3 regions of the Micromonospora sp. NPDC049662 genome follow, and region 1 is predicted to be linked to each of the others. Evidence: riboswitches for the same ligand, from Rfam matches in the RefSeq annotation. Region 1 holds a riboswitch; each other region holds the start of a gene.

Region 1 (12,280 bases):
ACGAGCGTGCTCCGGCTCAGCGGCGACTGGGGGACCGGTTTCCGGGGTTGGCGGGGTCCGGCGGTGGTGCTCGGATTCCTGCTCGCGAACCTGGTCCTCGCCGGGTTGCTGCACCGCTGGGTGGAGACCCCGATGATGCGCCGGCTCGCGCCACGTCGCCCGGGTCGCCCGCCGCTCGTTCCCCATCAGCGCACCACCTCGTCGGCCGGGAGCGGTGACGCCGGCGTGCCGCCCGTGCCCGCCCGTCCAGACGCGCAAGATCGCGCTCGATCCTGGTTGTAGTGGTCTCGTCAGCCGAGTGAGGCCACTACATCAACGATCGAGCGCGATCTTGACCGGCGCGGTGGCACCCACCAGCGCCGGCTGACGCCACCTGGTCCACGCTGGTCGGACGGGGTCGGCGCGGCGCTGGCCGACACGCCCGTCGCCGATGCGTCCGGGCGGTCCCGACGGTAGCGTGAGGACGTGCTCCCGGTCGCGCTCACCTGTCCCCTGTGGTGGGTGGCGCGCTGGGCGGCACGGGTGCTGACCAGCCTCGCCGTGCTGTCGCTCGCCCTGGGCGCGGCCCCGGCGCTGCTACCGGCATCGACCGCCGCGGCCCCGCCGCCCATCATCGGGTCGCTCGCCCTCGCGGAGCCGCTCGGACCGTCGACCGCGGCCCTCTCCACCGTCCTCACCGACCGCGCCGCCACCGGCTCGGCCGCCACCGACAGGGTCGGCGAGGGACGAGCCGCAGAGCTTGGCGCTGACGCCTCCGCGCGGTCGGTCGAGCCGCAGCCCGCCCGGCACGGTGGTTCGGACGCGTTGCCCCGCCCATTGGCGGGCGTGACCTCGGCGCGCACGGGCTCGGAGCGGCCCCTCCGCGCCGCCGGCTCGGCCAGCCGGGCCCCCCGCGCCCCGCCGGCCTAGCGGGGTCAGTCACCGGGGCGGCACGCCGTCCCGCGAGCGCCGGAGTGTGGCGCGCCGAGATCTCCATCACCGGCGACGCCGCCAGACCGAACGCCAGTCACCACACCTGACGACACACCGCCCGCACCCGCCCGTGCGGCATCCCATCGCTTACGTGCTCATGCCGAGGTGTCGATCATGGAAACCGTCGTCTTCTACCAGTTCCTGACCGAGGTGCCCCAGGCCGCCGCCATCTGGTCGGCCCTGTTCCTGCTGGCGCTGACGGTCCTCGCCGTCCTGGTGGCCCGACCGGAGCGGGACTCGCCCGCGGCCGACCCCACGCCGCCGACACCCACCGCCCGCGAGATGGCCGTCGCCGAGATGGCCGACCTGCGCCGGTACGCCGAGGAGGTGGCCGTGGCCGCCGCCCGGGCCGCGCGGACCGCCCGACGGCGGCGCGCTGACTGGCTGGTCGCTCAGGACGAGGCGCAGCGGGCCTGGACCGCGTACGACGAGGCGGACACGGCCGCCCGTCGGGTCGCCGGTGCCGGGGCGTTGCCGACACCGCGTACCCCGCACACCCCCGCCGAGTACGCGGCGAGGGAGCGCTATCTGCACCGTGCCGCCATGGCGGCGCACTGGCGGGGGGAGTTGACCATGGCTCAGCTCGGCGACGTGTTCGGGCACCGGCGCGGCTGGGACCCCCGCCGGCACCCGGTCGAGCAGGAGACGCTGCTCATCCGGGCGATCCGTGACGCGAGGCTGGCCGAGCACCGGACGGCCGCCGAGCGGGAGCGGTCGTCCTGGCGGGACGCCGAGGTGGCCGCCGAGTCGGCGCGCGTCCTCGCCGAGGAGGCGTACGTGGCGGCGGTCCGGTCGCGGCCGAGCCCGGCGTTCTCCCGGCGCACCGCGACGCGGCCGTCGCGTACGGCCCTCGTGGCACGCTGGCGTCCGGCCCGGGCCGGTTGAGCCCGATCCGTTATGTGAGGCGGGTCACCGGCGGCGGAAATCGGGCGGCGGGCATCATCGGCGGCCATTGCGCCCGCGATTGTGGCCGCGTTGTCGGCCACCTGTCCGGTTGTCGCCCACAGGTGCCGGCGGAACCCGTTGTCCCATCGAGTCACGTCAGCGGCAGAACGCGCAGAAATTGCTGGGCCAATCGATGTTTACGCAGGTGGGCACGGCTTGGCAGAGTGCGTACCGGCCAGTACTGTCGTCCCGTCCGGTGCGGTTACCGATCGCAGGAGGCGACGCCGCGCCGACCCGCTCAATCGTGATCAACGAACCGGGGACCCACAGTAAGTCCGGGGTGAATCCGCGAGCCACGGCCCGCGGTAGGGCGATCTTCCCGCCCGAATCCGTCAGCTAACCCGGTAGGCGGTGACGGAAGGAGTTCCATCCTCGTGCAGCACCCCTCGACCCCCTTGTTGTTCCGCCGCCTCCACGGCGACGCGGTGTCCCCGCTCATCCGCCTCGTGACGGTGAGCTGACCCCCCGGGTCACCGCACTTCCCGCCCGGCCGCGCCGGGCGTTCCCCTGAGCGGCTCATCATCCGCGGGCCACCGCCCGCGCGCTGACGCCTGCCCGGATGCCGGTCGAGCCCCGGTGTGCCGCTCTCCCTGTGAACCGTGGAGGACCTCGTGAAGCACACCCTGAAGCGCCAGCTCCGTCGCCTCGCGACCGAGCGCCCGTACCAAATCGTCGCCGCCTCCGCCGCGGCCCTCGCGATCGCCACCACCGCCGGCGCCCTGGTCGCCGGCGCCGACGACGCCCCGGCCGGCTCGCGTACCCCGACCACGGTCGCCGAGATGCGCAGTGACACCGTCGCCTCCCGTGGCGAACTCCGGTCCGCGGCCCCGTCGGCGAGCGTCGCACCGAGCACCGCCGCCCCGGCCACCACCGCCGCGTCCCCCGCCGCGAAGGCCACGAGCAACCCGGACGTCACCCGGAAGCCGACGCCGCCGAAGCCGCCCGCGACGAAGGTGCTCGACTACGACTACGAGGCGCAGAACACCTACTACAACTGCGGCCCGGCGGCCACCCGCAACGCGCTCAGCGCCAGCGGGATCGACCGCACCCAGGAGGAGCTCGGCGCCGAACTGGGCACCACCGAGATGGGCACCAACTCGGCCGAGGACACCACCCGGGTGCTCAACGCCGAGGTGAAGGGCTCCCCGTACCGCACCCGCATGTTCGCGGGCACGCCCAGCCCGGCCCAGATGGACCGTCTTCAGGCCGACGTCGTCAAGGCCATCACCGATGGCCGGGGCGTGGTGGCGAACGTCGTCGGCGACGCCATCGACACCGAGGGCGGCTATCACTCCTACGGCGGTGGGCACTACATCGCCGTCGTCGGCTACAAGGACAACGGCCGTACGGTGCGGATCGCCGACTCGGCGAACGCCGCCGACCCGGCCTACTGGATCACCACGATCGACCTGGCGAACTGGATCGCCACCCGGGGTTACTCCGCCTGACCAACGCGCGACACCCCACGACGCCGCGGGCGCCGTCTCCCACGAGGGGCCGGCGCCCGCGGCGTCCCCGTGTCGGGCGCGACGCCGGTGAACGGCTCTCGTACCGGGCCGCGAACCGTGGGAGACTGCGGCCGTGGTGGATGAATCGGGTGGTCAAGCTGGCCGGGAGCCGATCCTGTTGCTGCTGCACGGCATGGGGGCGACGGGTGACCTGTGGCTGCCCTGGGCGCCACTTCTGGAGCAGCACTGGCCCGGCCGGTGGCTGGCGCCCGATCTCGCCGGTCACGGTTGGTCGGCGCCGCTGTCGTCGTACTCCTTCGAGGGTTTCGCCCAGCGGGTCGCGCAGGGCCTGGCCTCCGACGACCGCATCGTGGTGCTCGGGCACTCGCTCGGTGGCGTGGTCGGCCTGGCGCTGGCGGCCCGCGCCGCCGGTCTGCCAGTGGACGCGGTGGTGGGCTTGGGCATCAAGGCCGTCTGGGCGCCGGCCGAGCTGGCCCGTGCCGCGGACCTCGCCGCCCGCCCGGTGGGCTGGTTCACCAGCCGTACCGAGGCCGCCCGCCGGTACCTGCGGGTCGCCGGCCTCACCGGTCTGGTCCTCCCGGACCACCCGATGGTCGACGCCGGTCTGCGTCAGGTCGACGGCCGGTGGCGGCTCGCGATGGACAACGCCGCGTTCGCCGTCGGCGCGCCCGACCTGGCGGCGCTGCTCGCGGCGACCGACGTGCCGGTGGTGCTGGCCCGCGGGGAGCACGACCCGATGGTCACGGACGCGCAGCTCAAGGAGTACGGCGTACCGGTCGCCACGCTGTCCGGTCTCGGGCACAACGCGCACCTGGAGGATCCGGCGGCCGTGCTGGCGTTGCTGGAGCCGTACCGCTGACCGGTCAGGCGGCTGCGGGCGCGGGTAGTTCCCGGGCCGAGGTCAGCTCGCGGCGGGCGGCGGTCAGGAAACCCTCGGCGTACGACTCGGCCGGGAAGTCGCCCAGGTAGCGGCGGCGGGTGACCCAGCGGGCATCGGCCAGCGGGTCGGTGTCCAGCAGGGCCGTGAGCACGGCGTCCACGTTGGACATGTCGCGCCGCAGCACGTAGCCCGAGCCGGCCAGTGGAAAGCGCTCGGTGAACCGGTCGCCCTCGTCACCCATGTCGGTGACGGCGTACGGCTTGCCGGAGTAGAGGTAGTCGGAGATCACCCCGGAGACGTCGGAGACCAGCGCGTCCGAGCGGTTGACGCACTCGGTCAGGCTCAGCTCCCGGGCGGCCGCGCCGAACACGTGCTGCCGGCCGGTGCGGGCGCGGTCGACGGCCAGCAGTTCGGTGAGCCGGCCCAACTGGCGTGCCGACGCCGGGTTCTGCGTCGTGTACGGATGCGCCCGCAGGATCACCGTCGCGCCGCGCCCCAGCAGCCGCCGCAGCAGCTCCTCGGCCACCGGCAGCGAGCAGTAGTCGGCGTCGGCGTGGTGCCCGGTCCAGGTCGGGGTGTAGAGCACCGTCGGGTGCGCGAGGCCCCGCGTCGGCTCCTGGCGCACCTCGATCGACTCGACCTGGGGACGGCCCACCACGACGAACTTCTCGGCCGGGATCTGCACCCCGGCGCGGGCGTACCGGTCGATCGCCGCCGGCCCGGCCACGAAGATCCGGTCGAAGATGCCCGAGACCGGGTTGGCGCTGGGCGCCTTGTCGCTGTCGCCGTGGTGCAGTTGGACGTGGGTGAGCTGGGTGAACCGGATGCAGTGGCTGTTCTTCGCCCCGTGGTTGACGTAGAAGGCCACCCGCAGGCTCGGCACCAGCGCCTCGTCCATCGCGCGCAGCGTGGGGCAGTAGACCACCGGCGCGTCGGTGGCCGCGGCGATCGGCGCGACGAACTCCGGCTCACGGACCAGCACCAGGAAGGGCCGGCCGATCCGTTCGAGGTACGGCAGCCACATGGTGACCTGGTACTCGGAGCCGGGGGGTGCGGAGAAGTAGAGCAGGAACTCCGGCTCGTGCCGGCGTAGCGCGCGGGCGACCTGCCCACCGCCGGCGGCCGGGCGGAACCGTCGCTTGGCCAGGTCCAGCGCGACCGCCCCGGCGCCGGCGGCCACCAGCAGGCTGGCGGCGAGCGCCACGACGGCCGGCAGGGTCGACGCGGCGGCGATGGCCACCACCGCGAGCAGCCCCAGCAGGGCGACGCCGAGTCGGTCAGCGATCAGCGGGGTCCAGGCGCGTACCGGCAGGTTGGCCGCCCGGATCTCCAGGTTGCCGGCGGTACGCAACGGCCCCACCAGCAGCACCAGCCCCAGCAGGACCAGCGCCGTCGCGGCCAGCGCCGGGTCGAAGCCGTCGTCAAGCCGTCGGGAGTAACCGACCAGGACCGCCGCGGCGATCAGGGCGGTCTCTGCCACCAGGTCGGCGCCCGGTCGGATCCGCTGCTCAGCGGCCGCCGCCACCAGCGCGGCGACGGCCAGCGCGAGGCCCCACCCGGTGCTGCCGGTGAGGGCCAGCACGACGAAGGCCAGCACGGCGAGCCCGGTGCTCAGGCACCGGGCGGCCACCTTGCGAACCAGGTCACCACGCATGTCGCTCCGATCGCCGCCCTCGGTGTCGCGGGGGTGCCGTCGACGTCAGTTCGTCGACGCCGCGGCCGGCGTCTCGGACCGGTCCGGGCCGGCCTGCGCCGGCACGGACGGGCCGTCGCCAGGCGCCCGGCGTACGTCGATGACCTGGCCGGTCAGGTCGGAGATCAACACGTCGAGCGAGGACTGGGCGACGGCCTCCGCGGCCAGCAGGGTGTTCTCCGGCTCCTCGCCGAAGGCCCGCGTACGCATGGGGGTGGCCGTCCGCTCCGGGTTGATGCAGTTGACCCGTACGCCGACGTCGGCCCACTCGTCGGCGAGCGCCTGGGTCAGGTTGACCAGGGCGGCCTTGGTGGACGAGTAGAGGGCGTAGCGGGCCCGACCCCGGGTGTACGAGCTGGAGGTGTAGAGCAGCAGCTGACCCTTGGTCTGCTGCAGGTACGGAAGGGCCTGCCGGGCGATGGTCACCGGGCCGACGAAGTTGACCTGCAACACCCGGTCCATCGTCTCCTCGTCCATCTCGGCCAGGGCGCCCCGCTCCAGGATCCCGGCGGTGACCACCACGTGGTCGATCCGGCCGGTCGCCTCGAAGGCGGTCGTCAGCGCGGCCTCGACGTCCTCGGCGCGCTCGACGTGGGTGCCCGTGGTGGAGCGGCTGAACGGGAAGACCTGCGCGCCGTAGCGCCGCGCCAGCTCGGTCAGCTCGTGGCCGATCCCGTAGCTGCCGCCGAACACCACGATCGTGCGGCCCGTCAGCTCCTCGGTGTAGCTGCGGTGATCGGTCAGCCGGGGCGCCTGCGCGGCCGCGAGCTGGAAGAGCTTGTCCGCCAGGTGCACGTCGACCGGGTGGGTGACCTTGATGTTCTCGTCCGAGCCGTCGATCACCTTGATCGGCGTGCCCGGCAGGTACCGCAACACCACGCCGCAGTCGTCGGTGGCGGCGAAGTCGGGGTCGTTCTCGGCGATCCGGTACGCCTCACGGATCGTGGGGGAGCGGAACGCCTGCGGGGTCTGTCCCCGGCGGAGCCGGGAGCGCACCGGAATGTCGGTGATGCAGTCGTTCTCGTCCACCTGGATGATCGTGTCGGCGGAGGGGATGGCGACGTCGACGGCGGCGTAGGTCCACAGCGCGTTGACGCACTCGCGCACGATCCGGCCGCTGAGCAGCGGGCGGACGGCGTCGTGGAAGAGGATGTTGCAGTCGGCCGGGCCGACCGCGTCCAGCGCGATCCGGGTGGTCGCGTTGCGGGTGTCGCCGCCCTCGATGACCTGGGTGACCTTGCGCAGGCCGGCCTTCTCGACGATCTGCCGGGCGTCGTCGACGTGACCGGTCGCCATCAGCACGATGATCTCGTCGATCTCCGGAGCGGCCTCGAAGACCGCCAGGGTGTGCTCGATGATCGGCTTACCGGCGATCTTGAGCAGTTGCTTGGGGATGCCGAGGCCCAGCCGGGTCCCGGTGCCGCCGGCCAGCACCACGGCCACTGTCCGCGAGGGCCGCCACGGTGCGGGGGTCTCCGTTGCGGCGTCCGGGCCAGTGGTCTGGTCCTGCGTCATTGCCGGATCCTCACTCTCAGGGTTGCGTTAACGGAAAGTTCCGCCCGAGCGGCGACGGAATGAACCTTAACGCGCGGACCGCGCCGCCCCAACGCGGGCGACGCGGTCCTGGTTGCCGTGTCGATGCCGGTGGTTGGCCGGCACTCTACTTGCTGTTAGCGAACGCCTCGTACGCGCGGATGACCTCGTCGGTCGGGCCGTCCATCCGGATAAGGCCCGATTCCAGCCAGATCGTCCGTTCGCAGGTGTCGCGCACGGAGGAGAGCTGGTGGCTGACCAGGAACACCGTGCCGGCGCCCTCGCGCAGCTCGCGGACGCGCTGCTCGCTGCGCTTGCGGAAACCCTTGTCGCCGGTGGCGAGCGCCTCGTCGATGAGCAGCACGTCGTGCCTCTTGGCGGCGGCGATGGAGAACCGCAGCCGGGCCGCCATGCCCGACGAGTACGTGCGCATCGGCAGGCTGGCGAAGTCACCCCGCTCGTTGATCCCGGAGAAGTCGATGATCCCCGCGGCCTGCTTGGCGACCTCGTCGGGGTGCATGCCCATCGCCAGGCACCCCAGCACGACGTTTCGCTCGCCGGACAGGTCGTTGAGCAGCGCCGCGTTCACCCCGAGCAGCGACGGCTGCCCCTGGGTGTGGATCGCGCCCCGGTTGACCGGCAGCAGGCCGGCGATGGCCCGCAGGATGGTGGACTTGCCCGAGCCGTTGCTGCCGATCAACCCGATCGCCTCGCCCCGGTACGCGGTGAACGACACGCCCTTGACGGCGTGCACCTCCCGCACGTTCGGCGCGTTGGTGCGCTTGACCAGCCGGCGCAGCGCCGCCACCGGAGTGGTGCCACCGGTGGCGCCCTGGTGGACCCGGTAGATGATGTGCGCGTCGTCCACCACCACGGTGGGGATCCGCTCGGGCGTCAGCGTCGGCAGGGAGACGGTCGCCTCGTCGGCGGCCGGCAGGGAATCAACCACGGCCGTACTCCTGTTCGCCGCGCCAGAAGTAGATGTAGCCACCGATTCCGGCCACCACGGCCCAACCGGCGGCGACCAGCCAGAGCTGGGTCAGCGACTCGTTGAGCAGTGGCGCCTGCTCGAGCAGCGCGTACCGGGCCAACTCGATGTAGACCAGCAGCGGGTTGAACTGGACCAGCGTCGTCGCCCAGCCGGGCAGCCGCTCGAAGAGGCTGACGCTGTAGAGGACGCCGGAGCCGTACATCCAGGTGCGCATGACGAACGGCATGACCTGCTTGAGGTCGCTGGCCTTGGAGCCCAGCCGGGCGACCAGCAGCACCACGCCCGCGTTGAAGACCGCCTGCAACAGCAGCGCCGGCACCAGCATCAGCCAGTCCCAGGTGATCGGCTCGCCGGTGACCAGCACGATGCCGACCAGCACCACCATCGACGCCAGCAGCTGCTGGAACTGGGTCATGGTGGTCGACAGCGGCAGGCTGGCCCGGGGGAAGTGCAACGCCCGGATCAGCCCGAGGTTGCTGCTGATCGACTGGGTGCCGGCCAGGACCGCGCTCTGGGTGAAGTTGAAGATGAACAACCCGGTGGTCAGGTACGCGATGAAGTTCGGGATGCTGTTCTGTGCCAGCACCACCCCGAAGATCAGGTAGTAGACCGCGGCGTTGGTCAGCGGGGTGAGCACCTGCCAGAGCTGGCCCAGCTTGGCGTTGCTGTAGGACGCGACCAGCTTGGCGTTGGCGTACGCGGCGATGAAGTGCCGGTAGGCCCAGAGTCGGCGGCTGTACTCGACGAGGGTGGGTCGCTCACCGGCGACCCGTAGCCCGTGCCGAGCGGCCAGCTGCGCCTGGGTCAGGCCCGTGTCAGGGTCGACCAGCGCGGTGGTGGCCATGGAAATGGCACTCCGATCTTTCGTGCAGACGGGTTGCTCGCGACGATGGAATCCTAGTGGGAGTTGTGCGCGGGACGCCGCCTCGTCGCTGCGTGGACAGTAGTCCGAAACACGTCGGGACGCAACCGTACCGTCGTTGCGCTACTCTAGCGGGCGTGACCTGCGAGAAGAGTCCTCGGTGACGACCGAGAAGAGGCGCGTACCGGCCGGCGCGGCGGTGCTGCGCGACGAGATCACCACGGCCATCCGGCGCGCGCTCATGCAGGAGCTGGCCGCGGTCGGCTACGGCCGGCTCTCCATCGAGGCGGTGGCCCGAAGGGCCGGCGTCAGCAAGACGGCGGTCTACCGCCGGTGGAGTTCGAAGCTCGACCTGGTGGTGGAGATCGTCGCCGCCGCCGCACACGGCAAGCTGCCGGTGCTGGACACCGGCACCCTGCGCGGCGACCTCGCGCTGCTGTTCCAGGCCGTGGCGCACGCGCTGCGTCACCCCCTGGCGTCGCAGATCATCCCCGACCTGCTGGCCGAGGCGGCCCGCAACCCGGCCATCGACGAGACTCTGCGTCAGGTGCTGCGCGCCCGCCAGCAGGAGATCGGCGGTCGCCTGGTCATCCGCGCCGTGCAGCGCGGCGAGCTGCCCGCCGACACCGATCCGGACGCCGCCGTCGACCTGATCGTCGGCCCGCTCTACTGGCGGCTCGCCATCGCCCGGTTGCCGCTCACCGACAGCTACCTGGACAACCTGGTCGAATCCGTGGCCGTCGGGCTCGGCGCGACCGGCGTCGTACCCCGGCCGAGGGCGACGCCGGTATCCGGCTGACCCGGCCCGCGACACCACCCACGACGGGGACCTGGCGGGCCACCCGGCTCCGCTAGGCTGCCCCCTTGACACCCGGCCGTCACCGAGCCGACATCGACCTTTCGCCCCCAGATCCGCCTGACGAGAAGGACGCCCGTGGCCAACGTCGACAGCATCGCCGTCGCGCCCACTGACCCGGACCCGACGCCGCGCTCCGAGCCGGTGTCCCGGTCGGGTCAGGGCCCCGACCGTAGCCCCGCCGCCCGCGTACGCGCGTTGGTGGCCGCCGCCCCGACGCTGCTCACCGACGGGGCCGTGGTCGCGTTCGCGCTCTTCACCGTCATCTACCACGCGGCCTTCCTGGCGGATCTGCGTCCGTCGGTGACCTTCCGGATCTGGGTGGTCGCCTGCGTCCTGCTCGCCGTGGTGGCGATGCTGCGTGCCCGACGCCGCTCCGCCGCCCTCCGCGAGGAGAGCGGACCGGCCGAGCCGGTCGAGCCGACCGGGACGCGGCCCGCCGTCGACCGGCGGCTGCTGATCGGCGTGCTCGCCGCCGCCGCGGTAGCCTCGGTCAGCGCCGGAGTCATCGGCACCGGCGCCGCCGTCTCCTGGTGGATCCCGGCGGTGGCGGGCCTGCTCGCGGCGACCGGCGGGATCCTGCTGCTGCGTCGGGTCTGGCTGGACGGCCCGACGCCCACCTCGATCGCGCCAAGGCCCACGGCGGGGCAGTCGGCGTACGCGCTGGTCATCTCCGTACTGGTCGGGATCTCCTCGTTCTTCCTCGCCCGCAATACCCCGGACGACGTCTACTACGTCGGGAAGTCGGTCTGGATCGCCGAGCGGGACCTCGTTCCGCTCAACGACTTCCTCTTCTCCGAGAACGTCCTTCCGGCGATGGGTTCGCAACCCCCCATCCCCTCGATCGAGGTGTTCGACGGCGCGCTCGCCAACGTGCTCGGGATCCACGGCGCCTCGGCCACCTGGTACGTGATGCTGCCGATCATGGCGGTGCTGGCGGTGCTCGCGCTCTGGCGGCTGACCCAGCGCTGGGCACCCCGGCGGCCGGTGCTCGCCTTCACGGTCGCCGTCGCGTACCTGTACCTGGTCGCCGGTGGGGACGCCGCGCTGGGCACCTTCCACCTGCCCCGGCTCTACGAGGGCAAGGGCATGTTCGTCTCGGCCGTCATCCCGCTGATGTGGCTCTACCTGACCGAGTGGTTCGACCGGCGTACCCGGCGCAGCCTGCTGCTCATCGTGGCGCTCTCGATCACCGCCATCGGACTCACCAACACCGCCGCGATCATCCTGCCGATGCTGGTCGGGGCCGCCGGTTTCGCCATGGTGCTGGTCGGGCGCTGGAAGCTCGCCGTGGTGGCGGCGGTGGCCGCCCTCACGTACCCGATCGGGTCCCTGGTGGTGTCCCGGATCCTGCTCGGCGGCCTGAGCGCCGACGGCGCGGACGACGCCTTCTTCGACGCGGCGTACACCTACAAGCGGACCCTGCTGTTCGGCGTGGTCGGCGTGATCTCCGGCCTGGCGCTCTGGTGCGGCCCACTGCTGGCCCGTCGGCGTACGCCCGCGCTGCTCACCGCCGGCGCGACCCTGGCGCTGAGCGTGCTGTTCGTCCCCGGTGTGCTGGAGACATTGAGCGCGCTCAGCGGCATCTCGGTCGTGCTGTGGCGGGTGCCGTGGCTGCTCGCCCTGCCGACCCTGATCGGGCTGCTCTGCACGGTTCGCGTGCCGGCCCCCACGCCGGTGCTGCGTCGTGCGGCGTCCGGTGGGATCGCGGTGCTGCTGGTCGCCTCGTTCGCGCTCTTCGCCACCCCGATGTGGTCCGCCAAGAGCTGGGTCGACGTGCACGAGCGGCCCACCTGGAAGCTGCCGCAGCAGCGCCAGTCGATCGCTTTCTGGATCAAGGGGTTGGACCGGCCCGCGGGCCTGCTGCTGGCGCCGAAGACCATCATGCGGACCTCGCTCGTCGTCACCAGCCAGGTTCGGGTCGTCCTACCGCGTGACTTCTACCTCGTCGAGTACGACCTCAACTCCCAGTTCGCCAAGGACCGGCTGCTGCTCGCCAGCTTCGCCGACGGCGCCACCACCGCGACGCCGGCGGAGTTGGCACCGGCGCTCGATCGGTTGGATGTGGGCACCATCTGC
Region 2 (5,663 bases), on a different contig from region 1:
TTCCCGGCGCCTGAGGCGCGGGTGGCCACCGTCAGGCCTGCGCGTCCGGACCGGTCAGGTCCACGTCGGTCACCTCGGTGACTGCCCGGATCGCCGTGACCGACGCGTAGCCGGCGGCCAGCAACGCCACGTCGGTGCCGGGCTGCGCGGCCTGCCCGGGCTCCTGCAACGAGGCGGCGCAGAGCACCACGTCGACCCGAGGGACAGCACCAGTCCGTCCGGCCGTTGCCAGCCCAGGGCGGCGTACGGGACGATCGTGCGACCAGCGACGTCGGGAGACGGTGTGTTCGGCAGCGATACCTTCAGCTACACCGTCCAGGCCCGCTGCTCAGTCGCCGAGGCGGCGGCGCTGTTGAGCGACCTGACCCGTCAGGGTGAACTGCATCCCCTGATCGTGCGGGTGCGCGAGGTGCCGCCCCGCCCGGGGGCCCGCGCCAGCTACACGATCAACGACAGGCTGGTCGCCGGCCCGCTGCGCTTTCGCACCACGTACCACGCGGACGTGCTGGTCAGCGAGCCCGACGAGATCGTCACCGTGGCCCGCCAGTGGCCCGCCACCACGGTTCGCAACCACACCCGGCTGCGCGCCGAGCCGGACGGTCTGGTCCGCATCGACGTCGACATCACCCTGCGCGCGCCGACACCCCTGTTCCGGTACGCCTTCGGTCAGGCCCGCGCCGCCCACCTCGCCCTGGCCGCGCGCCTCGGCGCGGCCCTCGACGACCCCGCGCCGTGAGCCCTCGGTCCCGCGCCCACTACTTCCTTATTGGTGCGTGACGTGGCGCCACGGGGCGCGCAGGGCGATCCCGCGTCGTGCCGCCGGCGGGTCGGCGTCCCCAGGGCTTGTACGTCGACAGGACCGTCGCGATGATCATGAGGCTGGTCGACACCGCGGGCGCGATCACCAGGTCGGCGCGGTCCCGCGCCGGTAGCGCGGCGCCCAGCGCGGCGGCGTGCCGCAGGTTCGGGGTGAGCAGGAACAGCACCAGCCCGACCATCACTGTGGTGATCACGAGCTTGATCACCACCCAGCGGTAGCGCAGCAGGCCCCAGGGGGTGAGCAGCGCGCTGGCGACACCGACGAGCCACACGAGCACGCTCAGCGGCGCGAAGAGCACGGTGCCGACGAGCCCGGCGACCGGGTAGACCACGGCCGGGTCGGCGCCGCGCTGTGCCGCGATGCCGAGGGTGAGTAGCACCAGGTCGGCCCCGAGCCAGCCGAGGGAGGTGACCAGGTGCAGGGTGAGCAGGGCCTTGCGCGTGCGGGGCGCGATTCGCGGCATACCCGAATGCTCCCGGCCCGACCCCGCGTGGTCGTCCGACCAGCGACGACGTCCGGGGTACGCCCGCTGACGTACCCCGGACGGCGTCGGTGGTCAGTACACCGACAGGTGCACGTGGTTGGTGTGGTCGCTGGAGGGGTCGCCGTTCCCCCCGCTGTACGACTTCCAGCCGCTGCTGGGTAGCCAGATCTGCTTGAACCAGATCACGTAGAGCACCGCGAGCCGGTCGGCGTTGCGGATGAAGTACGCGGCCAGGTTGTTGCCGTACGTCTTGTCGCCGCCGGTGGCGATCCCGCCGAAGCCACCCTTCTGCGCGGCGAAGTCGCAGGCCCGGCCCTTGGGGTGCTCGCCCGAGCCGCCGTTGCGGTGACAGGAGACGTACCGGGTGAAGCCGGCGGCCTTGGCCTGGTTGAGCGCGTGCAGGGTACGGGGGGTGATGCAGCCGCTGGCCGGGGTGGGGTCGTTGATGCTGCACGACTCGGATGGCCAGGAGCCGTCGGAGTTGCGCGGTGCGGGCTGGGCGTTGGCGGTGGAGGTGCCACGGTTGGAGCCGGCTTCGGTGTCGGCGGCGGCGCTGGCGCGTGCCTTGTCGTTGGCGACGGTCAGGGCCCGCTCGGCCTGCTCCTTGCGCTTGGCCATCACCTCGACCTGCTTACGCTGCTCCCGGATCTCGCCGTCGAGGGCGACGCGGGTGCGGTTCGCCTCGTCCCGGGTGGCGTGCAGGTCGCGCAGCACCCGGTCCTCGTTGGCGGCCACCACGTCGAGGGCGGCGGCCCGGTCCATGAAGCCCTCGGGGGTGTTGCTGTTGAGCAGGGCCGAGACGGTGCTGAGTCGGCCGGTGCGGTACGCGACGCCGGCGATCTCGCCGACCTTGCCGTTGCGTACGGTCATCTCGGCCTCGGTGTCCTTCAGCTTGACCGCGAGCTGCTGTTGCCGCTGGATGGAGGTGTCCAGCGCGCGCTTCGCGTCCAGGTAGCCCTTGCTGGCCGCCTCGAGCTGGGCCCGTAGCGCCGGGGTGCCGCCCTCCTCGTCGCCGTCGGGCGCGGCGGCGGCCCGCAGGCCGGCGGGGGGAGCGGCGGTGGCGGCGCCGACCGGAAGCGCGACGCCGAGGGTGACCATCATGACGATCAGTGCCGCAAGCCGGGCGGCGGGTGGTCGTGCTGGTGCCACTACGCATGTCCTTCCGTCAGCCGCCGACCGGGTTAGCTGACGGGTTCGGGACGGAAGATCCCTACCGCTGACGCGGATGCACCCCAGGAACATGGTTCCCCGGTTCGCCCTGTCGGGCGATTAGGCGACGGCCGCCACCGGCGCCGGGAGGCGCCGCCGGGTGGTGGCCGGGACAGAGCCTACCGGTGCTGGTGGGGTCTGTGCAGCCGATGTGACGGAAGGTGCCGGCACCATCGCGAAGGATGACGGTCACCACTCGACGGAACCGCAGGCGCCCGGGGCGGCACCGGGTTCGGTCTGCAGCGTGGCGTGCTCGATGCGGAAGTCGTCCCGCAGGGCGGTACGCGCCGCAGTGAGCACCGCGCCGACCTCCGCGCCGGGCGCCATGGTCAGGTGCGCGGAGGCCACCTCCATGCCCGAGGTGAGCGTCCAGACGTGCAGGTCGTGCACCTCGACCACGCCGGGCACCGCGGCCAGACGGTCGTGCACGGCGGTGACCTGGAGGTGTTCCGGGGCGGCCTGCACGAGGATGCGTACGGCGGCCCGCCCCAGCCGCCAGGTGCGCGGCAGGATGAACACGCCGATCGCGACCGCGACCAGCGGATCGGCCCACCACCAGTCGGTGACGGCGATGAGCAGCGCAGCGCCGATCACGCCGAGCGAGCCGAGCAGGTCGCCCAGCACCTCCAGGTAGGCGCCCTGGAGGTTGATGCTCTCCCGGGCGCCGGCGCGCAGCAGCCCGAAGGCGACCACGTTCGCGAGCAGGCCGAGGATGGCCACCGTGAGCATCGGACCGCTGAGCACCCGGTGCGGGTCGCCGAACCGGCCGATCGCCTCGATCACCACGTAGACCGCCACGCCGGAGAGCAGGACGGCGTTGGCCAGCGCGGCGAGAACTTCGAGGCGGTAGAGCCCGAAGGTGCGTTGCGGGTCGCCGGTGGCCCGCCGCGTGGCGGTGATCGCGGCGAGCGCCATCCCGATGCCGAGTACGTCGGTGAACATGTGCCCGGCGTCGGAGAGCAGCGCCAGCGAGCCGGTGTGGAAGGCGGTCACCGCCTCGACCACCATCAGGGCAGCGAGCAGTCCGAAGGCCGCCCAGAGCCGTCCGCGATGCTGGTGGGCGGCGTTGGCGACCGACCCGTGGTGGTGGTCATGTCCTGCTCCCACGAGACCCACCCTCCGACGTCGCCCGGGACCCGGTCAAATGTATGCTCACATCGCTATGTGTGCAAGTGTAGGGCGAGGGCCGGCCCCTGGGCGCGCCAACCCGACGGTCAGCCGGTCGGGTCGACGGTGGTGAGCCGCTGGGTTGCCCGGGAGAGCGCCACGTAGAGCGTGCGTACACCCGAGCCCGGATCGGCCCGGATCTCGCTGGGGGCGACCAGCACGACTCCGTCGTACTCCATGCCCTTGGCCTCCAGGCTGGTCACCACCTGCAGGCGCGTCGCGCCGAGCGCGTCGAGCCAGCCGGCGACCTCGTCGCGGCGGGTGACCGGCGTGATCACCCCGACCGTGCCGTCGACCTCGCCCAGCAGGCCGGTGGCCGCCTGTACGGCCGCGGCCTGGAGCCCGGCGGGCGGCACCACCAGCTCGACCGGGTCGACGCCGGTGGAGCGGACGGCCCTCGGCAGGGGCAGGTCCGGATAGAGCCGGCGGATCTCCGCCGCCGCCACCGCGAAGATCTCCGCCGAGTTGCGGTAGTTGGTGGTGAGCGTGAACTCGTGCCGTTTGCGCCGGCCCAGCGCCTGGTCGCGGGAGCGGGTCAGCTCCTCGGGGTCACCGGTCCAGGCGGTCTGCGCCGGGTCGCCCACCACCGTCCACGAGGCCAACCGCCCACGCCGACCGATCATCCGCCACTGCATCGGCGAGACGTCCTGCGCCTCGTCGACGACCACGTGCGCGTACTCCCGGTAGTCCTCCGGCCGCTCCCGGGCCGCCGCGCGGGCGGCCCGCTGCCGGTCGGCCGCGGTGCTCAGCTCACGAACGCCGCCCGCGAGCTGGAACGGGTCGCGCCGGGCCCGCGCCGGTTTCACCGGCTTGCCGAGCAGCGCGTCCAGCTCGTCGAGCAGCGCCACGTCCGCGATGGTCAGGCCCTCGGAATCCAGGCTCTGGTACGCCGTGCCGAGCAGCCGGATCTCCGCGCCGGAGAGGATCCCGCCGGCGTACCGGCGCAGCCGATCCGGTCGAGCCAGCCAGCCCAGCACGTGCCGGGGGTGCAGGCGCGGCCACCAGGCCTTGAGGAACTCCCGGAACTCCGGCCGCTCCGCGATCTCGTCCTCGAAGGCCCGCTGCTCGGGCAGCCGGCCGATGTTCACGCGCCGGGCCTGCGCCCACAGCGCGGCGAAGACACCGTCGAAGCCGGCGCGGCGAACCTCGTTGCGCCGGGCGCCCCGGTGCAGCGCGCGGTCCCGAATCGCGTCCAGCTCGCGGCGGTCCAACCGCAGCAGCCCGCCCCGGTAGAGCAGGCGCAGCTCGCCAGGAGCCCCCGGCACCGCGTCGCGGGCCGCCCGTTCCAGCACCCGGCGCATGCGCAGCGAGCCCTTCACCGCCGCCACCTCGGGCGGGTCGGTTCGGGTGGCCGTCATCCCCGGGAACAGGGTGCCCAGCGAGTGCAGGGTCGCGGTGTCCTCGCCGAGCGACGGCAGCACCGAGGCGATGTACTCGACGAAGACGGTCGACGGCCCGACCACCAGGATGCCGCCACCGGCGTACCGGCTGCGGTCGGAGTAGAGCAGGAAGGCCGCCCGGTGCAGGGCGACCGCCGTCTTGCCGGTCCCCGGGCCGCCCGCGACGATCGTCACCCCGGAGCCGGGCGACCGGATCGCCTCGTCCTGCTCCCGCTGAATCGTCGCGACGATGTCGCGCATGCCGCGACCGGTGGCCCGGGAGAGGGTGGCCAGCAGCGCGCCGTCACCGACGACCGTCATCCCCTCCGGGGCCGCCTCCGGATCGAGCAGGTCGTCCTCTATGCGGGTGACCCGCTCCCGCTGGGACTGGATGGTGCGGCGACGCACCACGCCCAGCGGCTGCGCGGGGGTGGCCTGGTAGAACGCCGACGCGGCCGGCGCCCGCCAGTCGACGACGAGGGTGCTGGCGTCCTCGTCACGGATGCCGAGCCGCCCGACGTGCAGCACCTGCCGGTCGCGCAGGTCCAGCCGGCCGAAGACCAGGCCCTCGTGTTCGGCGTCGAGGGTGTGCCGCCGCTGAGCC
Region 3 (5,663 bases), on a different contig from region 1:
GCTGCCCGCGCTCCCACCCAACACGCGAACTCCTGTCGCCGGCTCCGTCACGACGGAGCCGGCACCGGCGTATCTGCCCCCAGGGCCGTGGTCAGGCGGCCGTGCACTGGACGTCGCGGCTGCGGCGGGTCGGGCGCGTCTGCGGTACGGCCGCGGGCGCGGCCGCCGCGGGCGGGGTCTGCGGATCGAGCCAGACCTGGACGGCCGGACGCCCCACGGCGATGCCCAGGCCGTGCTGGTCACGACGGGTCAGCATCGCCACGTCGACGGTGAACTCGAACAGCCGCCAGTCGGCCCGCGGCTCGGCCCGAGCGCTCTGCGCCAGCCGGGCCACCCGGACCGGATCGGTGACCGGCCAGGCGTGACCCGCCACGTACGCCTCGTCGTCGCTCTCCTCCGGAGGGAACGAATGCAGCGCGTATCGGCCGTCCCGTTCGAGGTCCCGGCGCTTCGGCGAGTCGATGATGAAGCAGAACAGACCCTCGTCGGTGATGACCGGGGAGACCGGATGGACCCGGGGCCCACCGTCGGCACGGACCGTGGCCAGATAGCCGAAGCCCGGCCCGTACTGCTGCAGGAGAACGCGGATGCCGTCGGCGAGGCGGGGCTCGTCGACGGCGAAATCGGACCAGGAAGCCATGCGAGCATTCTATCGAACAAATGTACGAGGAGCGACCTCGACACGCTGGTCACCGCCCACCTCGCTATGGTGGTCCGATGCTGCTCTCCGACCGTGACCTGGTCTCCGAGATCAAGGCCGGCACGCTGGGCCTGGAGCCGTTCGAGCCCACCCTGGTCCAACCCTCCAGCATCGACGTACGACTCGACCGGCTGTTCCGGGTCTTCAACAACCATCTCTACACCCACATCGACCCGGCCATGCAGCAGGACGACCTGACCTCGGTGGTCGAGGTGCCCGACGGCGAGCCGTTCGTGCTGCACCCGGGAGAGTTCGTGCTCGCCTCGACGCTGGAGGTGATCTCGCTCGGCGACCAGCTCGCCGGCCGACTGGAGGGGAAGAGCTCGCTGGGCCGCCTCGGCCTGCTCACCCACTCAACCGCCGGGTTCATCGACCCGGGCTTCTCCGGGCACGTCACGCTGGAGCTGTCCAACGTGGCGAACCTGCCGATCACCCTCTGGCCGGGCATGAAGATTGGTCAGCTCTGCATCTTCCGACTCTCGTCGCCCGCCGAACACCCGTACGGCTCGGTGGTCTACGGCTCGCGTTACCAGGGTCAGCGAGGCCCGACGCCCAGTCGCTCCTGGCAGAACTGGCGTGCCTGGCCGACGCGCTGATCCGCCCTTGCGATGTAAGGAAGGGCCCCCTTCTATACCTGAGGCGTTAGAAGGGGGCCCTTCCTTACATCTCAGCCGGGGCGGCCGTAGCTGTGGATGGGCCCGTCGTCGACCTTCTTCATCTTGACGGGCACGCCGGCCTGGGAGGCGTGCACCACCCAGCCGTCGCCGACGTACATGCCGACGTGGTGGATGTCGCTGTAGTAGAAGACCAGGTCACCGGGGCGCAGGTCGCCCTTGCTGACGTTCTTGGTCACCCGGCTCTGCGCGGCGGCGTTGTGCGGCAGCGACACACCGGCCTTCGCCCAGGCGGCCAGCATCAGCCCGGAGCAGTCGTACGAGTTCGGACCCTCGGCGCCCCACACGTACGGCTTGCCGATCTGGGCGCAGGCGAACTTGACCGCGATGCCGGCACCGCCACCCGGGTAGCTGGCCGGGCAGGGCGCGGGACGCAGCGAACCGCCGCCGCCGTTGCCGTACACCTTGAGGCGCAGCTTCTGTAGCCGGTCGATCTCCTCGTTGATCTGCTTCTTCTTCGCCGCCAACTGGGCCTCGGTGCGGGTCAGCTGGACCACCATCTCGTCCAGCGGCGCCTTCTGCCGGGCCAGCTCGTTGCGCAGGTCGGCGACCTGGCGGACGTCCTCCTGCTGGTTGTGGGCGAAGCGGTCGAGCATTTCGAGCTGACCGACCATCTCACTGGGCGACCGGCTGCCGAGCATCGTGTTGACGGTCGACAGGTTTTCACCCATGTACGCGCGGACGGCCAGCGCGCTGACCTTGTCCATCGCGGCGTCGACCTGGCGCTCCAGCGGCGCGATGCGGGCGGCGAGCGTGTCGGCCTGCTTGCGCTTGAGGGCCAGGTCGGCTCGGGTGGCGTTGTGCCGCTCGATGATCGGTTCGAGCTTGTTCCAGTCGTCGTCGATCTGCCGTTCGATCTCGGCGACGGACGGGTCGGCGTGGGCCACCGTGGCGCTACCGGTCAGGACGACGGCGACGCCGACCAGGGCGGCGAGGGCGGTGGTGAAGCGGGACCAGCGTGGACGCGGCACGATCGACGTCGGGTCGGCCGAGGCCGACCGTCCGGACGACGGCCGCGGGGCTTGGAGGGCCACCGGGTTCCGTACTCCTTCTTCCTGACCGCCTACCGGGTTAGCTGACGGGTTCGGGCGGGAAGTGGGCGCCCTACCGCAGGAACTGCGGATTCACCCCGAGGAACCTGGGTCCCCGGCTCGCTCGCGAGCGACTCGGCGGTGTCGGTCCGTTACCGCCCGGGGTGGGCAGACCTGCTACCGGGCCGACGAATGACCAGAGTAGAGACGGCCGTTACCGATCCGCAACCCGTGCGGCCGTGACACTCCGTACCGATTGCGGCGGGCCATCGAGCGGACGTGAAGATTTCCTTCCGTACGTTTCGAAACATGGAAAGGTATTGACGCGGGCTCCCGAGCAGGACGAAGGTGACGGCACCGACACCAGTTCACATGTAGGGGGTTCGATGAAACGTCCGACCCTGCTCGCCGTCGCGCTCGTCACCGCCACGGCGGCCGTGCCGCTGTCCGCCGGCCCGGCCACCGCGGCCCCCGCCGCCGACCGCCAGCAGCAGTACGCCGCCGCGGCGACCGAGTACGGCGTACCCATCGACGTACTACTCGGCGTCTCCTACCTGGAGTCCCGCTGGGACAGCAATGCCGGCACGCCGAGCACCAGCGGCGGCTACGGCCCGATGCACCTGACCGACGCCCGGCACGTGACCGCCCTGCCCCGGGGCGGTCACCACGACGCCCCGGGAGAGGATCCGCGCGGCGACGAGTCCCGTCGTCCTCTCGCACCGGCGCCCGCCCCCGGCAACGCGCCGCCCAGCGCCGCGCTGCAGACCGTGGACGCCGCCGCCGCGCTCACCGGCGCCACCGCCGAGGCGCTGCGCACCGACCCGACGACGAACCTCCGGGGTGGGGCGGCGCTGCTGGCCGCGTACCAACGGGAGGTCGGCGCCCCGGTCGGAGTCGGCACCGACCCGGGCACCTGGTACGGCGCGGTGGCCCGCTATGCCGGCGCGGACAGCGCCGATGCCGCGGCGGCCTTCGCCGACGAGGTCTTCACCACGATCGGCGCGGGCGAGACGCGGGTGACCGACGACGGCCAGCGGGTCACGCTGCCGGCCCGGGCGGTACGACCCGAGCGGTCCTGGCTGGACCGACTGGGGCTGCGGCGACTCGCCCGCCCGGACGGGTTGGAGTGCCCGAGCACCGTGTCCTGTGAGTGGATCCCGGCACCCTACGCGGCGTTCGGCGACGGCGACTACGGCAACCACGACCTGTCCGACCGGCCCGCCCGGCAGAAGATCGAGTACATCGTCATCCACGACACCGAGGCGAGTTGGGCGACCACCCTGCAACTCGTCCAGGACCCAACCTACGTGAGCTGGCACTACTCGCTGCGCTCGGTGGACGGGCACATCGCCCAGCACGTCCGCACCAAGGACGTCGCCTGGCACGCCGGCAACTGGTACGTCAACGCCAAGTCGATCGGGCTGGAACACGAGGGCTTCGCCGCGCAGGGCACCTGGTACACGGAGGCGATGTACCGCACGTCGGCGAAGCTGGTGCGGCACCTCGCGCTGCGGCTGGGCATCCCGCTGGACCGCCAGCACATCATCGGCCACGACAACGTGCCCGGCACCACGGCGGCGACGGTCCGCGGGATGCACTGGGACCCCGGGCCGTACTGGGACTGGACGCACTACTTCGACCTGCTGCACGCCCCACGGCTGGACACCGGCAGCCCGGCCACCGGGCTGGTCCGGATCGACCCCGACTACGCGACAAACCAGCCGGCGTTCACCGGATGCGTCACCCCCGGGACGCCGTGCGCGCCCCGCGGCTCCTCGTCGGTGGTGCTACGCACCGCGCCGGCTCCGGACGCGCCACTGGTCAACGACATCGCGCTGCGCCCCGACGGCACCCCGAACACGATGGACGTGTCGGACCACGGTGCCCGCGCGTCCGCCGGCCAGACGTACGCGCTGGCCGGTCGACAGGGCGACTGGACGGCCATCTGGTACCTCGGGCAGCGGGCGTGGTTCCACAACCCCGCGTCCGCGCCGACGGCCACCTGGACGGTCGGCATGGTGGTCACCCCGAAGCCCGGCCGGGCCACGGTCCCCGTCTACGGGCGGGCGTACCCGGAGCAGGCGGCCTACCCGGCCGGCGTGCCGTACCAGGCGATCTCACCGTTGCAGTACACCCTCGCCGCCGGCCAGCGGTACGCCGTCGGCGCGGTGCTGCCCGGCGAGTACTACCGGGCCAGCACGTTCGACGGCTCCTCGCCCGGCGACTGGACGGTGATCCGGGGCCAGAACCGGTACGCGCAGATCCAGTTCGGCCACCGCGTCATGTACGTCGACCTCGCCGACGTGCAGTTGCTGCCGTCCCCGGTGGGCGCACCCCGCTGAGGAACCACGACGGCCCCCGGTCGAGGTGACCGGGGGCCGTCGTCGTGCGTGCTGGGGATCAGCCAGGTCGGCGGAACCCGGCGACCGGCATGGTGTTGATGCTGGACACCTGCACCGGTTTACCGGCGCGTGGCGCGTGCACCATCTGGTTGTTGCCCAGATACAGCCCGACATGACTCAGGCCCGAGTAGAAGAAGACCAGGTCACCGGCACGGGCGTCGGCGCGCGAGACGGCCTTGCCCTCGTTCCACTGATCACCCGTGTGGTGGGTGAGGTAGATCCCGGCCGACTTGTAGGCGTACTGGGTCAGGCCCGAGCAGTCGAACGAGTTCGGGCCGGTGGCGCCCCAGACGTACGGGTCGCCGACCTGCTGGCAGGCGGTCTTGATCGCCTTCTGCGCCGCCACAGAGACCACGCCGTTGATGGTCGGGCAGCCGGCGGTCTTGACCGTGGTCTTGGGCATCGACGCTTCGAGCTTCTTGATCTCGGCGTCGATCTGCTTCTTCTTGGCCGCCAGCTCGCTCTGCTGCTTGGTCTGGGTGGCGATCAGCGCGTCCAGCTTCTGCTTCTCGCCGTCGTACTTGGCCCGGACGGCGAGCACACCCTCAACCTGCTTGCGCTCCTGGGAGGCGAGCCGGTCGAGGAGGGTGAGCTGCTCGGTGAGCGTGTCCGGCTTGGCGCTGACCAGCAGCGCGCCGATCTCCTGCGAGGGGCCCGACATGTAGTAACGGGAAGCGAGGTCGCCGACCCGGTTGAGTGCCAGCTCGCTCTGCAGGGCCAGCGGCTCGATCTTCTTCTGAAGCTCGGACGACTTCTTGCGGTTGACGGCGAGTTGCGCCCGCACCTTGTTGTACTTCTCGATCGTGGGCTCCAACTCCTCCCACTTCTTGTCGATCTGCGCCTCGATCTCGTCGAC

What was found. A riboswitch is a leader RNA that binds a small molecule or an ion and turns the genes downstream of it on or off. The one in region 1 is predicted to bind cyclic di-AMP.
Region 2: another riboswitch for cyclic di-AMP. It lies ahead of AB0J36_RS07395 (hypothetical protein); the one in region 1 lies ahead of AB0J36_RS23525 (C39 family peptidase).
Region 3: another riboswitch for cyclic di-AMP. It lies ahead of AB0J36_RS04675 (NlpC/P60 family protein); the one in region 1 lies ahead of AB0J36_RS23525 (C39 family peptidase).

The regions. Positions count from the first base shown of each region.
Region 1 is NZ_JBFAOC010000035.1:37,438-49,717, reverse strand. It holds gene AB0J36_RS23540 (acyltransferase) at 1-282, shown strand, start outside; gene AB0J36_RS23535 (hypothetical protein) at 466-909, shown strand; gene AB0J36_RS23530 (hypothetical protein) at 1,087-1,857, shown strand; cyclic di-AMP (ydaO/yuaA leader) riboswitch at 2,143-2,283, shown strand; gene AB0J36_RS23525 (C39 family peptidase) at 2,517-3,365, shown strand; gene AB0J36_RS23520 (alpha/beta hydrolase) at 3,499-4,245, shown strand; gene AB0J36_RS23515 (CDP-glycerol glycerophosphotransferase family protein) at 4,250-5,920, opposite strand; gene AB0J36_RS23510 (bifunctional cytidylyltransferase/SDR family oxidoreductase) at 5,966-7,474, opposite strand; gene AB0J36_RS23505 (ABC transporter ATP-binding protein) at 7,620-8,429, opposite strand; gene AB0J36_RS23500 (ABC transporter permease) at 8,434-9,327, opposite strand; gene AB0J36_RS23495 (TetR/AcrR family transcriptional regulator) at 9,506-10,144, shown strand; gene AB0J36_RS23490 (DUF6077 domain-containing protein) at 10,280-12,280, shown strand, end outside.
Region 2 is NZ_JBFAOC010000006.1:195,594-201,256, forward strand. It holds gene AB0J36_RS07375 (STAS domain-containing protein) at 1-14, shown strand, start outside; gene AB0J36_RS07380 (hypothetical protein) at 32-187, opposite strand; gene AB0J36_RS07385 (SRPBCC family protein) at 284-736, shown strand; gene AB0J36_RS07390 (hypothetical protein) at 756-1,283, opposite strand; gene AB0J36_RS07395 (hypothetical protein) at 1,377-2,405, opposite strand; cyclic di-AMP (ydaO/yuaA leader) riboswitch at 2,459-2,590, opposite strand; gene AB0J36_RS07400 (cation diffusion facilitator family transporter) at 2,703-3,620, opposite strand; gene AB0J36_RS07405 (AAA family ATPase) at 3,728-5,663, opposite strand, start outside.
Region 3 is NZ_JBFAOC010000004.1:66,141-71,803, forward strand. It holds gene AB0J36_RS04665 (pyridoxamine 5'-phosphate oxidase family protein) at 92-640, opposite strand; gene dcd (dCTP deaminase) at 718-1,296, shown strand; gene AB0J36_RS04675 (NlpC/P60 family protein) at 1,368-2,408, opposite strand; cyclic di-AMP (ydaO/yuaA leader) riboswitch at 2,421-2,556, opposite strand; gene AB0J36_RS04680 (N-acetylmuramoyl-L-alanine amidase) at 2,792-4,747, shown strand; gene AB0J36_RS04685 (NlpC/P60 family protein) at 4,806-5,663, opposite strand, start outside.